DNA from 3 places in the Lysinibacillus sp. VIII_CA genome. Region 2 is predicted to be linked to each of the others. Evidence: riboswitches for the same ligand, from Rfam matches in the RefSeq annotation. Region 2 holds a riboswitch; each other region holds the start of a gene.
What was found. A riboswitch is a leader RNA that binds a small molecule or an ion and turns the genes downstream of it on or off. The one in region 2 is predicted to bind S-adenosylmethionine.

Region 1: it holds a riboswitch for S-adenosylmethionine, as region 2 does, so the genes downstream of both, ACP3VS_RS13545 (MetQ/NlpA family ABC transporter substrate-binding protein) here and ACP3VS_RS09730 (cyclase family protein) in region 2, are expected to answer to the same signal.
Region 3: it holds a riboswitch for S-adenosylmethionine, as region 2 does, so the genes downstream of both, ACP3VS_RS12270 (methionine ABC transporter ATP-binding protein) here and ACP3VS_RS09730 (cyclase family protein) in region 2, are expected to answer to the same signal.

The regions. Positions count from the first base shown of each region.
Region 1 covers NZ_JBNFXM010000009.1:18,747-23,500, reverse strand. Annotated here, with positions in the region: gene ACP3VS_RS13560 (carbon-nitrogen family hydrolase) at 1-85, opposite strand, end outside; gene ACP3VS_RS13555 (pyridoxal phosphate-dependent aminotransferase) at 182-1,345, shown strand; gene ACP3VS_RS13550 (PPC domain-containing DNA-binding protein) at 1,393-1,896, opposite strand; SAM riboswitch class I at 2,019-2,124, shown strand; gene ACP3VS_RS13545 (MetQ/NlpA family ABC transporter substrate-binding protein) at 2,214-3,044, shown strand; gene ACP3VS_RS13540 (methionine ABC transporter ATP-binding protein) at 3,149-4,174, shown strand; gene ACP3VS_RS13535 (methionine ABC transporter permease) at 4,167-4,754, shown strand, end outside.
Region 2 covers NZ_JBNFXM010000005.1:178,794-183,547, reverse strand. Annotated here, with positions in the region: gene ACP3VS_RS09740 (Cof-type HAD-IIB family hydrolase) at 1-514, shown strand, start outside; gene ACP3VS_RS09735 (DedA family protein) at 606-1,202, shown strand; gene ACP3VS_RS09730 (cyclase family protein) at 1,232-1,969, opposite strand; SAM riboswitch class I at 2,059-2,165, opposite strand; gene ACP3VS_RS09725 (hypothetical protein) at 2,266-2,667, opposite strand; gene ACP3VS_RS09720 (AraC family transcriptional regulator) at 2,830-4,401, opposite strand; gene ACP3VS_RS09715 (ABC transporter substrate-binding protein) at 4,480-4,754, opposite strand, start outside.
Region 3 covers NZ_JBNFXM010000007.1:187,331-192,084, reverse strand. Annotated here, with positions in the region: gene ACP3VS_RS12280 (MetQ/NlpA family ABC transporter substrate-binding protein) at 1-757, opposite strand, end outside; gene ACP3VS_RS12275 (methionine ABC transporter permease) at 824-1,492, opposite strand; gene ACP3VS_RS12270 (methionine ABC transporter ATP-binding protein) at 1,482-2,510, opposite strand; SAM riboswitch class I at 2,594-2,697, opposite strand; gene ACP3VS_RS12265 (thioredoxin family protein) at 2,754-3,065, opposite strand; gene ACP3VS_RS12260 (hypothetical protein) at 3,081-3,422, opposite strand; gene gcvH (glycine cleavage system protein GcvH) at 3,514-3,894, opposite strand; gene ACP3VS_RS12250 (arsenate reductase family protein) at 3,976-4,332, opposite strand; gene ACP3VS_RS12245 (acyl-CoA dehydrogenase family protein) at 4,519-4,754, opposite strand, start outside.

The sequences.
Region 1 (4,754 bases), on a different contig from region 2:
CTTCACGAATCTTGTCCTCCGCCCGTGTAAAATTTTCTTCTACTTTGCCGAAGCCAATGTTTAACTGAATACAACCGATTTTCATAATAATTCCTCCTATAGACAATTAACAAAAAAAGTAATACTATTTGCTTCATATTCTTTAATAATAATTATTATATTCTGAAAAAGGTGATCATGCATGGAATTCTCGAAAAAACTACAGCAATTACCCACTCAATTTTTTGCGGCGCTTGTCCAAAAAGTAAACAATGCCTTGGAAGAAGGACGCGATGTGATTAATCTTGGTCAAGGAAATCCCGACCAGCCTACGCCTACTCATATTATTCAAGCATTACAGGGAGCAGCTGAAAATCCTCAAAACCACAAATATTCGCCATTTCGTGGTATCGCCGAACTACGTCAAGCGGCTGCCGACTTTTATAAACGGGAATATGATGTGGAGATTAATCCCGATACTGAAGTAGCGATTCTTGGTGGCACAAAAATTGGTCTTGTTGAGCTACCTTTGGCTGTGTTAAATCCAGGGGATACAATGCTATTACCAGACCCTGGCTATCCAGACTACTTATCAGGTGTTGTATTAGGTGATGTAAATTTTGAAGTGTTGCCACTTTTTGCTGAGAATCATTTCTTACCTGATTATGATGCCCTACCTAAAGAAGTTAAGGAAAAGGCCAAGTTACTGTACTTAAATTACCCAAATAATCCTACGGGTGGTACAGCAACACTTGAATTTTTTGAAGAAACTGTTCGCTTTGCTAAGGAGCATAATATCATCGTATCACATGATTTTGCATATGGTGCAATTGGATTTGATGGCAATAAGCCTATTAGCTTTTTACAGGCCAATGGCGCAAAAGAAGTTGGAATCGAAATGTACACATTATCAAAAACTTATAATATGGCAGGTTGGCGTATAGGCTTTGCTGTTGGTAATGCTGATTTAATTGCTGCGATTAATCTTATTCAGGATCATTTGTTTTGTAGTCAATTTCCAGCTATTCAACAAGCAGCAGCTATTGCCCTTACATCTTCACAGGAATGTGCAGATGAGCTAAGAGCTACCTATGAGCGTCGTCGAAATGTTCTAATCGAAGAAGCGCATAGAATTGGCTGGCAAGTAACAGCACCAAAAGGCTCCTTCTTTGCCTGGCTCCCTGTCCCATTAGGTTTTACAAGCGAACAATTCGCCGATATATTGCTCGACAAAGCTGATATTGCAGTAGCCGCAGGTAATGGCTTTGGTCAATATGGGGAAGGCTATGTGCGTATTGGCTTGCTTGTAAGCGAGGAACGTTTACGAGAGGCCATCCAAAGAATTGAGCAATTGAAATTATTTTAACATGTAACCATATAGAGTCCTGTAGCTTTCACTAGCTACAGGACTTACTATTTTTCAATTTCCCTTGGAAAATCTAACCCATGTTCTAATGGATAAAATTGTACGTGACCTGTTTCATCATCCATCTGACGGATATGCTGAATGCCTTGCACTTCTGCCAGTACTACATCTGCTGTTATGACGATATTTCCGCCCTTTATAAAATGACCGCCTGAAACCACTCCCCATTGATCACTCATGGAACCATGGAAATGCGTTTCATATCCTGCATCACGCTTACAAACCACTCCTGAACCTTGGATAAACTCGAGTGGCCCCTCTTTCTCTACCACATCACTAAATCGAACTTTAATGTGGGAGGTTTCATCGGGTACTAAATAAACAAAGCTACTTTTTTGAAAACTACCAATACAACTAATAATGGTTGCTGAATCAATATTATTCTCTTCACAAAGTGCCTCTATTCCTTCAATGATGTCTGTCCCCATGAGAAGACGTGCACTAATCACCTTACCAAATGAACCTATGCCATAATTAACTCTTACTGGCATTCTTCCCCCTCCTTCGCGACAAAATATTATAACAATATAAAAAATTTCAAAAATATTTATTGACTTACTATACCCTATAAATTATATTAGTTCTATCGGAAATACAAAAATATAATATGAATCTCTTATCAAGAGTAGCTGAGGGACTGGCCCTATGAAGCTCGGCAACCTCCTTTTATGAAGGAAGGTGCTAAATCCTGCAAACGAAATTCGTTTGATAGATAAGAGAGGACTTTTTTTCATGAGCCTCTCTTAATTTATAAGAGAGTTTTTTTATTTTCAAAAAACCGATAAAACAATTTTTGGAGGTAGTTTTCATGAAGAAGAAAAATAAATTTTTAGTAGGTTTAGCAAGTCTTACATTAGTAGCAGCACTAGCGGGCTGTGGCTCTAAAGAAGATAGTACAGGAAAAAGCGACGCTATCGATGAAAATAAAATTGTCGTGGGTGTCACTTCAGGACCTCATGAGCAAATTGCAGAGGTAGCTGCTAAAGTCGCAAAGGAAAAGGGGCTAGAAGTAGAACTAAAATCTTTTTCTGATTATGTTTTACCCAATACATCCTTAGCTGAAGGAGATCTTGATGCAAACAGCTATCAGCATAAACCTTTCCTCGATACTTTTAATAAAGATCACGATACAGATTTAGTACCAGTTGGCAAAACAATTTTAAATCCTATGGGGATTTACTCTGAAAAATATAAATCATTGGATGACGTTCCTGAAGGCGCAACATTTGGCTTACCGAATGACCCAACAAATGGAGCGCGAGCTCTCTTTGTTTTACAAGAGGCAGGCTATATTAAATTAAAAGATGGAGCGGACTTAACAGCATCTGTTCGTGACGTGGAAGAAAACAAAAAGAATTTAAAATTCATAGAATTAGAAGCCGCACAAATTCCTAAGCAGCTTAGTGAAGTAGATGTAGCTGCTATTAATACGAACTTTGCGCTGGAAGCTGGCATTAATCCACAAGAGGACTCTATTCTTTTAGAATCTACTGACTCTCCATATGTGAACTACATTGTCGTTCGTGCTGAAAATGAAAATGACCCAACAATTAAAAAATTCGTTGAGGCTTACCAGTCTGATGAAGTGCGCCAATTCATTGAAGAGGAATTCAAAGGTTCTGTAATCCCTAGCTGGTAATACATGCCAAAAGCTGATATAAGGCTGAGAATCTGCCAATTGTCCACTATGGAAATCGCGCAGATTCTTGCTTTTTAGAAGCTAAGAAAGGAGCAAGTAATCTGATGATTCAATTACAAAATATATCAAAAGAATATAAGACGAAAAAAGGCAGTATTAAGGCAGTGGACGGAATTAATCTTCATGTAAAAAAAGGACAAATTCATGGTGTAATTGGGTATAGTGGTGCCGGTAAAAGTACGCTTATTCGTTGTGTTAATTTACTAGAGCGTCCCTCAGCAGGCAAGGTTTTGATTGATAATGTGGATATTACTACCCTTTCACTTCATGACTTACGTCAAACACGGCAAAAGATTGGCATGATTTTTCAACATTTTAATCTCTTAAAGACAGCAACAGTTTATAACAATATTGCGGTTCCCTTAAAGCTACTTGGTTATAACGAAACAGAAGTCCAAAATCGTGTGGCTAAATATGCCGAAATTGTAGGTTTAACAGAAAAGCTAGATAGCTACCCCAATCAGCTTTCAGGTGGACAAAAGCAACGTGTCGCAATTGCACGCGCTCTAGCGCAAGAGCCAGAGATTTTACTTAGTGATGAAGCAACAAGTGCCCTTGATCCTGAAACGACAGAGGCCATTCTTGAACTATTGTTAAAAATTAATCGTGAATTAGGAATTACAATCCTACTGATTACACATGAAATGAATGTTATTCAGAAAATATGTGATGAGGTATCTGTTCTAGAGGCCGGGAAAGTAGTTGAATTTGGTACGGCTATTGAGCTCTTTGCAAAGCCCCAACACCCTACTACAAGAAAGTTTTTAAGTACCATTTCACAGCGTAACTTAACTCCTTCTCTTATTGAGCAGCTAAATGTTTCAGGTAGCGTCATTCGTTTAACATTTCTTGGGGAAAGTACTGGGAAGCCATTATTAGCTGAAGTCAGCAAAGTATATGATGTACAACCAAACATCCTAACAGCCAATATTATTGAATTAAAAAACGGCATTGTCGGTAATATTGTGGTGCATTTAAACGGAGAGCCAAGCATTGTTCAAAAAGCGCTAACCTATTTTGCAGAGAATGGCGTTACTGTTGAAGAGTTAGGAGGAGAATTCCATGAATAATTTCTTTCATGATTGGTCTGAGGTTATTGGCAAAGCAATTATCGAAACATTTCAAATGGTCGGAATTTCATTATTCTTTTCCATTCTAATCGGTATACCTTTAGGTCTTTTAATTGTTTTAACACGACCTGGTCAATCCTTTGAAAATAAATTTTTCTATCAATTATTTAATTTAATCATCAATATTATCCGTTCAGTGCCATTCATCATCTTACTATTCTTCATTTTACCTTTTACAAAGGTTATCGTCGGTACAACGATTGGTGTTAAAGGCGTTATTGTTCCGCTTGTAGTTTATACAGCTCCTTATATTGCAAGACTGATGGAGTCAGCGCTTTTAGAGGTTGATTCTGGCGTTATCGAAGCCTACACAGCCATGGGTATTAAACGTCGCCATATCATTTGGCATGTATTATTACGTGAAGCACGCCCATCCATTATTTTAGGCTTAACGATTGCTACAATTGGATTGATTGGCGCAACAGCAATGGCGGGAATGGTTGGTGCTGGTGGTTTAGGCGACCTCGCTTACCGTTATGGTCATTTACGCTACGAGGTAGATGTCATGTATGCAACGGTG
Region 2 (4,754 bases):
TCAAAATGTTCAAGCTTTTGCACAGCAACATCAGCATTCCTTAACATTTTTTACAGAACAACTTACGATGAATGATATACAAAATCCATTAGCCTTAAGCGCGATGCAAGAGACATTGTCTTTATGTGATTTTCCAGTTAGAAAAGAAAGCATTATGGATGAAGAGGTTTTTCTTATGTGCCTTTATGCTGATGAACAGGCTGAAAAAAGATTAGCTCGTCAATTTTCGAATATATTACGGCAACGATGGCATCCTTATATTGTGAATGTTTTACAGCAAGATGTGTCCAAGTCGATAGCCGTAAAGGCTGTACTTGATTATTTTGAGATTAATGCTAAGGATGCCATAGCTTTTGGAGATGGAGAGAATGATATAGATATGCTAGAGCTGGTTGGCCTTGGGGTAGCTATGGGGAATGGGAGCCAAGCTCTAAAAAATGTTGCAGATTTTGTTACAAAGAAATCCATTGAAGGTGGCATAGATTTTGCTTTACGAAAGCTGCACATTATTTAACGACATGGAAAGGAAGTAAAGTGGAGGCTTGAGAGACTCTTTTGGTATACAGTTATGAGTATATAGAACAATGTATTAGGTGGGATGAAAAATGGCGCAGCATGTGCAATCTCTAATTGAACATTACGGGTATTTTGGCATCATCGTGATCCTAATTGGAGGCATTGTTGGGTTGCCACTTCCCGATGAAGTATTTTTAACTTATGTAGGCTATAGTGTTTATCGAGAAAGCCTTGGACATATCCCAGCTTTAGTAAGTGCTCTGATTGGCGCAATGGGGGGGATTACTTTAAGCTACTATATCGGCCGTCGATTTGGCTTACCGCTCTTGCAGAAATATGGGCCAAAGATTCATATAACTGAGCAAAAAATTGAATTTACTAAAAAAATGTTTATGAAAGTGGGGCCTTTTTTATTAATTGCTGGCTATTTTATTCCTGGTGTACGCCATCTAACAGCCTATATCGCCGCTATCAATAATTATCCATATAGGAAATTCGCTTTCTTTGCTTATACAGGGGCATTTATATGGACTTTTACATTTATAACCTTAGGAAAAGTGCTAGGAGAGAAATGGCGATTCGTCGGTTACTATTTATCTCATTACAGTATGTACGTCATCTTGCTGTTTGTCCTAGTCATGTTAATTATTTATTATTTATTTAAAAAAAGAAACGTACAAAAGTAAAAGTCAGTAGGATTCCTACCGACTTTTTGTTATGGCAATATGGCAAATGAACGTACAGGGAATCCAGATGCTTTTTCAGGCTTGGGTACTATATTAAAAATAATAGCACCTATAGGAGGTAGCTTGTCTAAATTAGTCATGAGCTCAATTTGATAAGTGTCTTGATTGAGGACAAAATATTCACCAACTAATTGGCCACTTTGACGAAAATCAGTGGCAGAATCAGTATCAAAAGTTTCATGACCTATTGCACTTACTTTACGTTCCTTGAATAGAAATTGTAAGGCCTCCAAGCCCCAACCTGGGAGATGATTATCTCCATTGACATCTTTATTACTAAATGCCTCTTTATCTGGCCAACGCTTACTCCAATCTGTTCGCAGTGCCACAAATGTACCTTCTTCAATCTGTCCATAGTGTGTCTCGAATTCTAGAATATCTTGTACACTGAGCGTAAAGTCATGATTACTAGCAGCCTCCTGTGATTTATCAATGACGATAAGCGGAAGAACAAGCTCCTTTAGTGCTAATTCATCTAGAAATCGAGTATCTCTTACAAAGTGAATGGGTGGGTCAATATGTGTTCCATATTGTCCAGGAAAAGAAAACTGCTGTGCAAAAAATCCATCATCATGCGAGAATAATGTTTCAAATTTAGCATCTTCAAACATGAAAAAATGAGGTGAGTCTGGGCCGAAGGTATGTGTCAAATCGACCCATTGTTTTGATTTTAGTAAGTGCAATGCTTGTAAAAGTTCGTTAGACATTAAATTCCCTGCTTTCTAAAAGTAGTAGTCAATAAAAAAAGAGTCCTCAATCGAAGAGGACTCCCGGAATCAAACATAGGTAGTGCGTCTTCTCATCTTTCAGGCTTAAATTTTGCCAATAGGAATTAGCACCATACTGCTTGAGCTGGTTGCTGAGACTTCATCGGGCCGATCCCTCCGTCTCTCTAGATAAGAAATAGGATATAAGAATTTTCAGAAATAATAGTATAAATACTTTAACATATATTTTTATAGTTTACAACTTTGATAGGATTACAGGGTTAAAATTAATTTACTTACCAATTCAAAATTAACGTTACTCGACAGCAGGCACTATCCATAAGCTGTATTCTAAAATTATCTGGTGTATAGTTGGTTTCAAATTTTGTAGTAATGCCTGTGGATGTAATTAATTTTTCGACCTCTGTTTTATTTGAAAGCTGTGCAGCATTCTTTAAGTCATGTGCAAATTGTTGAGAACTATCAATTTTATCTGTAAGTAATTGTGCCTGCTGCATAATCGTCTTTATCCGCGTAGCTGAAGATATTAATTTTTGTGTATCAACAGGGGGAAAGGGACTATTACTAGTCGGCATTGCTAAATGTTGTGAAAAGGTTCTAGCTGCAAGTTGATGGTCTGTCGATGGTATCGGGTAATGGTAGGGGTGAATAAAATAAGGATAAGGATTATAATACAAATCAATTCCTCCTAGCCAGAAGCTGATATCTTATCTTATGTATCATGATCTTTTTAGGTGTTTGAATAACGCCATTCCTGTACTGAAGTGTTAATATACTATGCTGAATGGTATGCCACACAAACTAAAAAAGGAAGCGATGGCGCGCTTCCCTTTTGTTCTTTAGCCAAGAACGTTTAATACATCATCTATTTTTTTGCTATGTGACAGGATTCCATAATTCATCCACGTTAAAAAATCCACCTCATAGACACAGTTTCTTTTAACAGCCCTTAGGTTTTTCCACATAGAGGATGTTAAAATAGTACGCTCTTCATTCTCATAAATGGAGTGTTGCTTGTCGAAGGTGATAAACAAATGATCAGCGTCTAGTTGTTGCAGCTGATTTGAAGTCAGATGAGCTTTACGCTGATTAAGCGGTATTTTCCACACCAATGGATCAGGCGTTAAGCCTAAGTCACGGTATAGAATTGGCCCTGTATAACCGCAATCAGGGCCAGCATACAGTGTAATGCCAATGGCTGAAATGCGAAGAAATGCCACACTTTGTCCGTAAACGGATCTACCTAGAATTTTTCGAGCCCTCTGTACCTTGTCCTCATATTCCGTAATAATATCTTGCATCATAGCGGTTTTCCCTGTTAAATCTGCAATTTTAAATAGAGTCGATTGCCAGTCCTCTCCAGGGTTGTTTAGGTGACAGATTGGGGCCAACTTATTTAAATGAAGACAGGTTTCCCAACGCTCTATACCAGCATCTAACATAATTAATGTTGGTTTATAGTGAAAGAGGTGTTCCATTTTTCCATACTGTACATCGATATCAGGCACATCCTGTAGACCTAAATAGTCTTGTTTTCCCCACTTGGAATGACTGAATTGCGCAATGGGCGTAATACCTAAAGCTACAAAGAAGTCCTCTAAGAATGGTGCGAATACGCGTACATTATTGCTCTGACTTCGTCGGAATTGCCCTGGGGAAATACCTACATGCTCTTTAAAACGACGATTGAAATAGTATTCATTATTAAAGCCAATAGACTGACTTATTTCAAATACACGATCATTCGTTGTCATTAATAACTGTTTGGCTTTTTCAATACGTATACTATTTAAATAATACAGAGGTATTTGTCCCGTAATATCTTTAAAAATGCGTGAGTAACTCCATTTTGGTACACCTGCCAGTTCTGCTAGCTGTTCGACAGTCCAATCCTTTCCAAAGTGGTTGTGCAAATATTGGATAGATTGCTCTACAGATTGACGATCACTTTGTTGTAGAGGCTTCGTTCGGTTTTGCTCAAAAATAAATAATATCAATTCTTGGAAACGAACATGCTGCTCAAAAACAGTGTGCTCATCTTTTGTTTGACGACACCGATAAATAGCTTCTAATAGTCTATTGCATTGAGAGAAGGGAAGAAGACGTAGTTCTCTAACACTTGTAAAGAGACTAGTAGGAGAATGAGCTTCACTAAGATAGATCGTATTAAATGTCAATTGGTAAAAGCAGAGTGTCTCATCGGCAATGTGAATTTCGACAGGGCTATTAGGTGGAATAATCACACATTTTCCTTTCATAAGGTGGATAGTTTCATGGTTTGTCTTAAGTGTTCCGTTACCACTAATAAGGATGAAAAGAGAATAGTATGTATTGCTATATGACTGCATACCTGCTGAAAGAATAGTATATGAAATAGTTTGTAAATAATAGATTTGTATTAAATTACCCATTGTCCACGCACTCCTAAGTAAAGTTTAAATTTGGAAAACAACACAAAGAAAGCCCCCTAAAGAGCTTTCTATTGTAAATTATTTCACGAACCATTTCTCAAGATCATCATATTTTAGTAGGTTTGCAGTAATGGCACCAGACTGCCAATAAGTTCGATCAGCAATATAAACTTGTCCATTTTTTACAGCAGGAACTGTTTTCCAAAGCGTACTATCTAACCATTTAATCGCCTCTTGATTTTCTTCAGTTTCCCAAGTGCCATTTGAAGGGAAGAGTATAATATGATCAGCATCTAATTCTGGAATAGCTTCTTCAGACAAGACCTCGTGGAACTCTGTCATATCCCGAGCTA
Region 3 (4,754 bases), on a different contig from region 2:
GTCTTGATTCATCTCCAGCACGTACTGCGATGATGTTAACGTATGGTGACTCTTTGTCTTCAAGAGAAATAGCATCTTCAATAGGGTTTAAGCCATTATCAATAGCAAAGTTAGAGTTGATAAGTACTGCGTCCCCTTCATTGTTTTCGTACATTTGTACAAGCATTTCTGGTGCTGTATTCGCATCAAATTTAAAGTTTTTAGGATTCTCTTCTATATCCTTAATTTCTGCTGCTGTTTTATCAATACCATCTTTTAATTTAATTAAGCCCTTAGCTTCTAATAATGACAGCATACGACCGTGGTCTGATACCGAGTTAGAAAGTAAGATTGTTGCGCCTTCTGGAAGGTCTTCTAAAGACTTATACTTTTTAGAGTAAATACCAATTGGCTCAATATGAACACCACCAGCATTGACGAAATCATAGCCATTGTCTTTAATTTGCAACTCTAAATACGGAATATGTTGGAAGTAATTTGCATCCAACTCTTTTGATTCTAAATCTTGGTTTGGTAGTACATAGTCTGTATATGTTTCTACTTTAAGGTCAATACCTTTCTCAGCTAAAATCGGTTTTGCTTTATCTAAAATTACTGCATGTGGTGTATTAGAAGCTCCCACTGTTAAAGTAACGTTTTCTTTACTATCTGTTTTATCACCAGATGCTGCATTTGAATCCTCTTTTTTATCAGTACCGCAAGCTGCTAATGCTAGTACAAGTATTGATAAAAATAATCCTGTTAATAACTTTTTCATGTATGACACTCCCTTTATTTTAATGAAAATATGTTAGCGGTAAGAACCGGAATAACCTCAGTTTTATTAACGTTTATCAATTTTTTCTGTAATGAAATCACCTATCCATTGGATGATAAAGACTACTACTAAGATCAAAATAGTTGCCATTAATGTCACATCTTGGCGATTTCTTTGGAAACCGTCTAGGAAGGCTAAGTTCCCGAGACCCCCTGCACCGATTATCCCTGCCATTGCTGTATAACCGACAAGTGCTACAGCCGTAACAGTAATACCCGAAATGAGTGCTGGTAATGATTCAGGGATCAGTACTTTCCAAATAATTGTGGCTGTTTTAGCCCCCATTGAACGAGCTGCTTCAATAACACCCTTATCAATTTCTCGTAGCGCAATTAATACCATACGTGCATAGAACGGAGCCGCACCGATAATTAAAGCAGGTAAAGCAGCATTGGCTCCACGGATTGTACCAAGTAAAAACTTAGTAAATGGAATTAATAAAATAATTAACACGATAAATGGAATAGAACGGAATATATTAACGAGTGACCCTGTTAAAAAACTAACAATTTTATTAGCCCATAACTGATTCGGACTAGTTAAAAACAGGACAATCCCAATGGCTAACCCTAGAATAAATGTAATAACTGTTGAAATGGCCGTCATATATAATGTTTCATATGTAGCCTGCCACATGCTATCCCAGTCTACATTCGGAAAGAGATTAGTTAGCATCTGCAATCACCTCCGTTTGCACTTCCACTGTATTTAAATAGCTTAAGGCTTCAGTCACGTTTGCTTTCGACCCATCAATTTGCACAATGAGAGTACCATATGCACCATTTTTGGTTTGCGAAATATTCCCATGTACAATGCTTACTTCCACATCGAATTGCTTTACTAGATGTGAAATAACTGGCTGTTCTGTTTTTTCACCAACAAAAATCAATTTGACAAGTTGTCCAGTTGGATAATTTGCTTTGATTTGTTCTACTGTATCCTGTGTTTCCTTTGTATTGGTAATTTGCGCTACAAATTTCTTAGTAATGGCAGCCTGAGGAGCCTGGAAAACTTGCAATACTTCTCCACGCTCTACAATTTCGCCTGCCTCCATCACTGCTACACGATGACAAATCTTGCGGATGACATGCATTTCATGAGTAATGAGGACAATCGTTAACCCTAAACGTTCATTAATATCCACCAGTAAATCAAGAATGGCATCTGTTGTCTCAGGGTCTAGAGCAGATGTAGCCTCATCACATAGTAAAACCTCTGGATTATTGGCTAATGCTCGCGCAATCCCTACACGTTGCTTTTGTCCACCAGAGAGCTGTGATGGATATGCTTGATCACGACCTTCTAGGCCAACAAGTGCTATCAATTCCTTCACCCGTGCCTCACGTTGAGCTTTTGATACACCTGCGATTTCTAATGGGAAGGCAATGTTTTCTGCAACTGTTCGTGACCAAAGTAGGTTGAAATGTTGAAAAATCATACTAACCTTTTGTCTAGCTGCTCTAAGCTTTTGACCTTTAATCGATGAAAAAGCCTGATTGTTCACTGTTACTGTTCCTGTTGTTGGTTTCTCTAAGCCATTAAGTAAACGAATCATCGTACTTTTACCAGCGCCACTATAGCCGATAATGCCAAAAATTTCACCCTTATTAATAGTCAGGTTAACATCTTTGACTGCCGTTAATTCGCCATTTGCTGTTTTGTATTTCTTCGTTATATTTTGAAGCTGTATCATAGCGAATACTCCTTTTCTTATATAAAAAAACCCCTCCACTTATAGACAAGTAGAAGGGGTCACGTATTATACGTTGAACCGTTCTCTCATCTTTCAAAGAAAAATCTTTGGGTGATTTGGCACCTTTTCACTATGTGATGGTTGCCGGGCTTCATAGGGCACTTCCCTCCGCCGCTCTTCATAAGAGTTCGATATATTTAATGTTTTAGTAATATATTTGTTACTTTACCACGCTAATAAAGTTCAGTCAATTAATTTTTTTAACAATTCGTACAAAAAAGGTACGGATTGAAAAGCATAAATCTTTTCTGTCACTTTGCCACCGTCACAAACAAGTAAGCACGGAACGCTTTCAATTTGATGCTCAAAAGCAATTTGCTCCAAAAAATTAATATTTGCTTTCCCTAGCTTTAGGTGAGGTAATAGTTGTTCTACAATTGACATCATTTTTGATGCCACTGCACAAGTACCGCACATCGGTGTATATAAATAAAACGCAGCTTTTTCTCCGGACTGTAATGCCGTTTCCCACTGCTCTTTCGACCATTCTTCCATTTAGTTCACGCAACCTTACAAAATATATTCATTATGGATTGAGAAATGCGCACGAAGTAAAATCATGGCTAACACTTTTCTAGGTGTCGTTTCTACTTCCTTATATGTTGGCATTGTTCGTAAATGCTCTGCTTCAGGATAATGTCTGTCCATTAATGCACGTAGCTTATCGCCTGAAGTATCGGCATCAAAAAAGGTAAATAGCTCATAGCCCTCATAGGGATCGATTAGCTCTTCTAATTGATGCACACCAATTGTTCCATTCGTACATAGTATTGTAACATTCTCGTTTAAAATTGGCTCAATTTGTAGCTTATCTGAGCGTCCTTCTACTATCAAGCATTTCCCATCGAACATTACGCCACCTCCATTTAGACATTCCCACTTATACGTTATTATATAATAAAAAACGCCGGTAGTTTCCGACGTTTTTTGATTATGGCTTGTCTTATTCTGCTGTCATCTCTTCGTATTGTTCTGCTGTCATAAGTTTATCAACTTCTGATGCATCAGCAGGCTCTACGACGATCATCCATGCTTTTTCATATGGTGATTCATTAACGAATTCTGGGCTATCTTCTAAATCTGCATTAACTTCAACTACAGTACCTGAGATTGGTGCATATAATTCAGAAACAGTTTTTACTGATTCTACGCTACCGAATGGATCATCCGTTTTGATTTCATCGCCAACTTGTGGAAGCTCAACGAAAACGATATCTCCTAATTCAGATTGTGCGAAGTGCGTAATACCAATACGTACTTTTCCATCTTCTACTTTAACCCATTCATGCTCTTCAGAGTAACGTAAGTCTTTCGGTGTGCTCATGCAAAAAACCCCTCCATAATTATGTAATATATTCACTTTCAGTGTGCCATACTTCTCCTATAAAAACAAGAATAAAAACGGCTATATCCAAGCTTGCTCAAAATCGGATTCTTTAAACCCTAAAGTTACTTTTTTTCCATCTGTTACGAGTGGACGTTTTATTAACATCCCATCCGAAGCAAGTAGCTCAAGCTGTTCTTCCTCAGTCATATCAGCTAGCTTGTCCTTCAAACCAAGGTCACGATATTTCATGCCTGAAGTATTAAAAAACTTCTTCAAAGGAAGACCACTGACTTGCCATAAAGCTGTTATTTCATCCTTTGTTGGCGGCTGCTCTACGATATGTACCTCTTCATAGGAAACGTCATGATCATTTAACCACTTTTGCGCTTTTTTACATGTTGTACATTTGGGATAATGGAAAAATTGAATCGTCATTAAAATGCTCCTTTGCTGTCTTTTTCTGTAGTATACCATCATAATCATCGAGAATGGTGGAACTTCGCTCATTTCCGTAAGTCTATCCATCCATTTTGTATTTTTATCCGTTACTTTGACAAATAATTTATTTGGCACAATAAAAAACTAGCTACCCACTTACGGATAGCTAGCATTTTCCTACGATTAAACGATATATTTTTCTGCTTCAATTAATTTCACAGATGCTTCACGTTTCTTCGTAATGAGGTTGTATGGATTATTACGTGTTAATTTACGTAATGCAGATAATGTCATACGTGCTGCATCACCATCTGCGGAAGCCAGAATTGTATCTTTTGCTTCTTTTTCGATTTCTACAAATGCTTCTTGGCAGAAAATTTGAGTGTATAGCAATTTTTGATGTGCTTTTTCAACGCCAT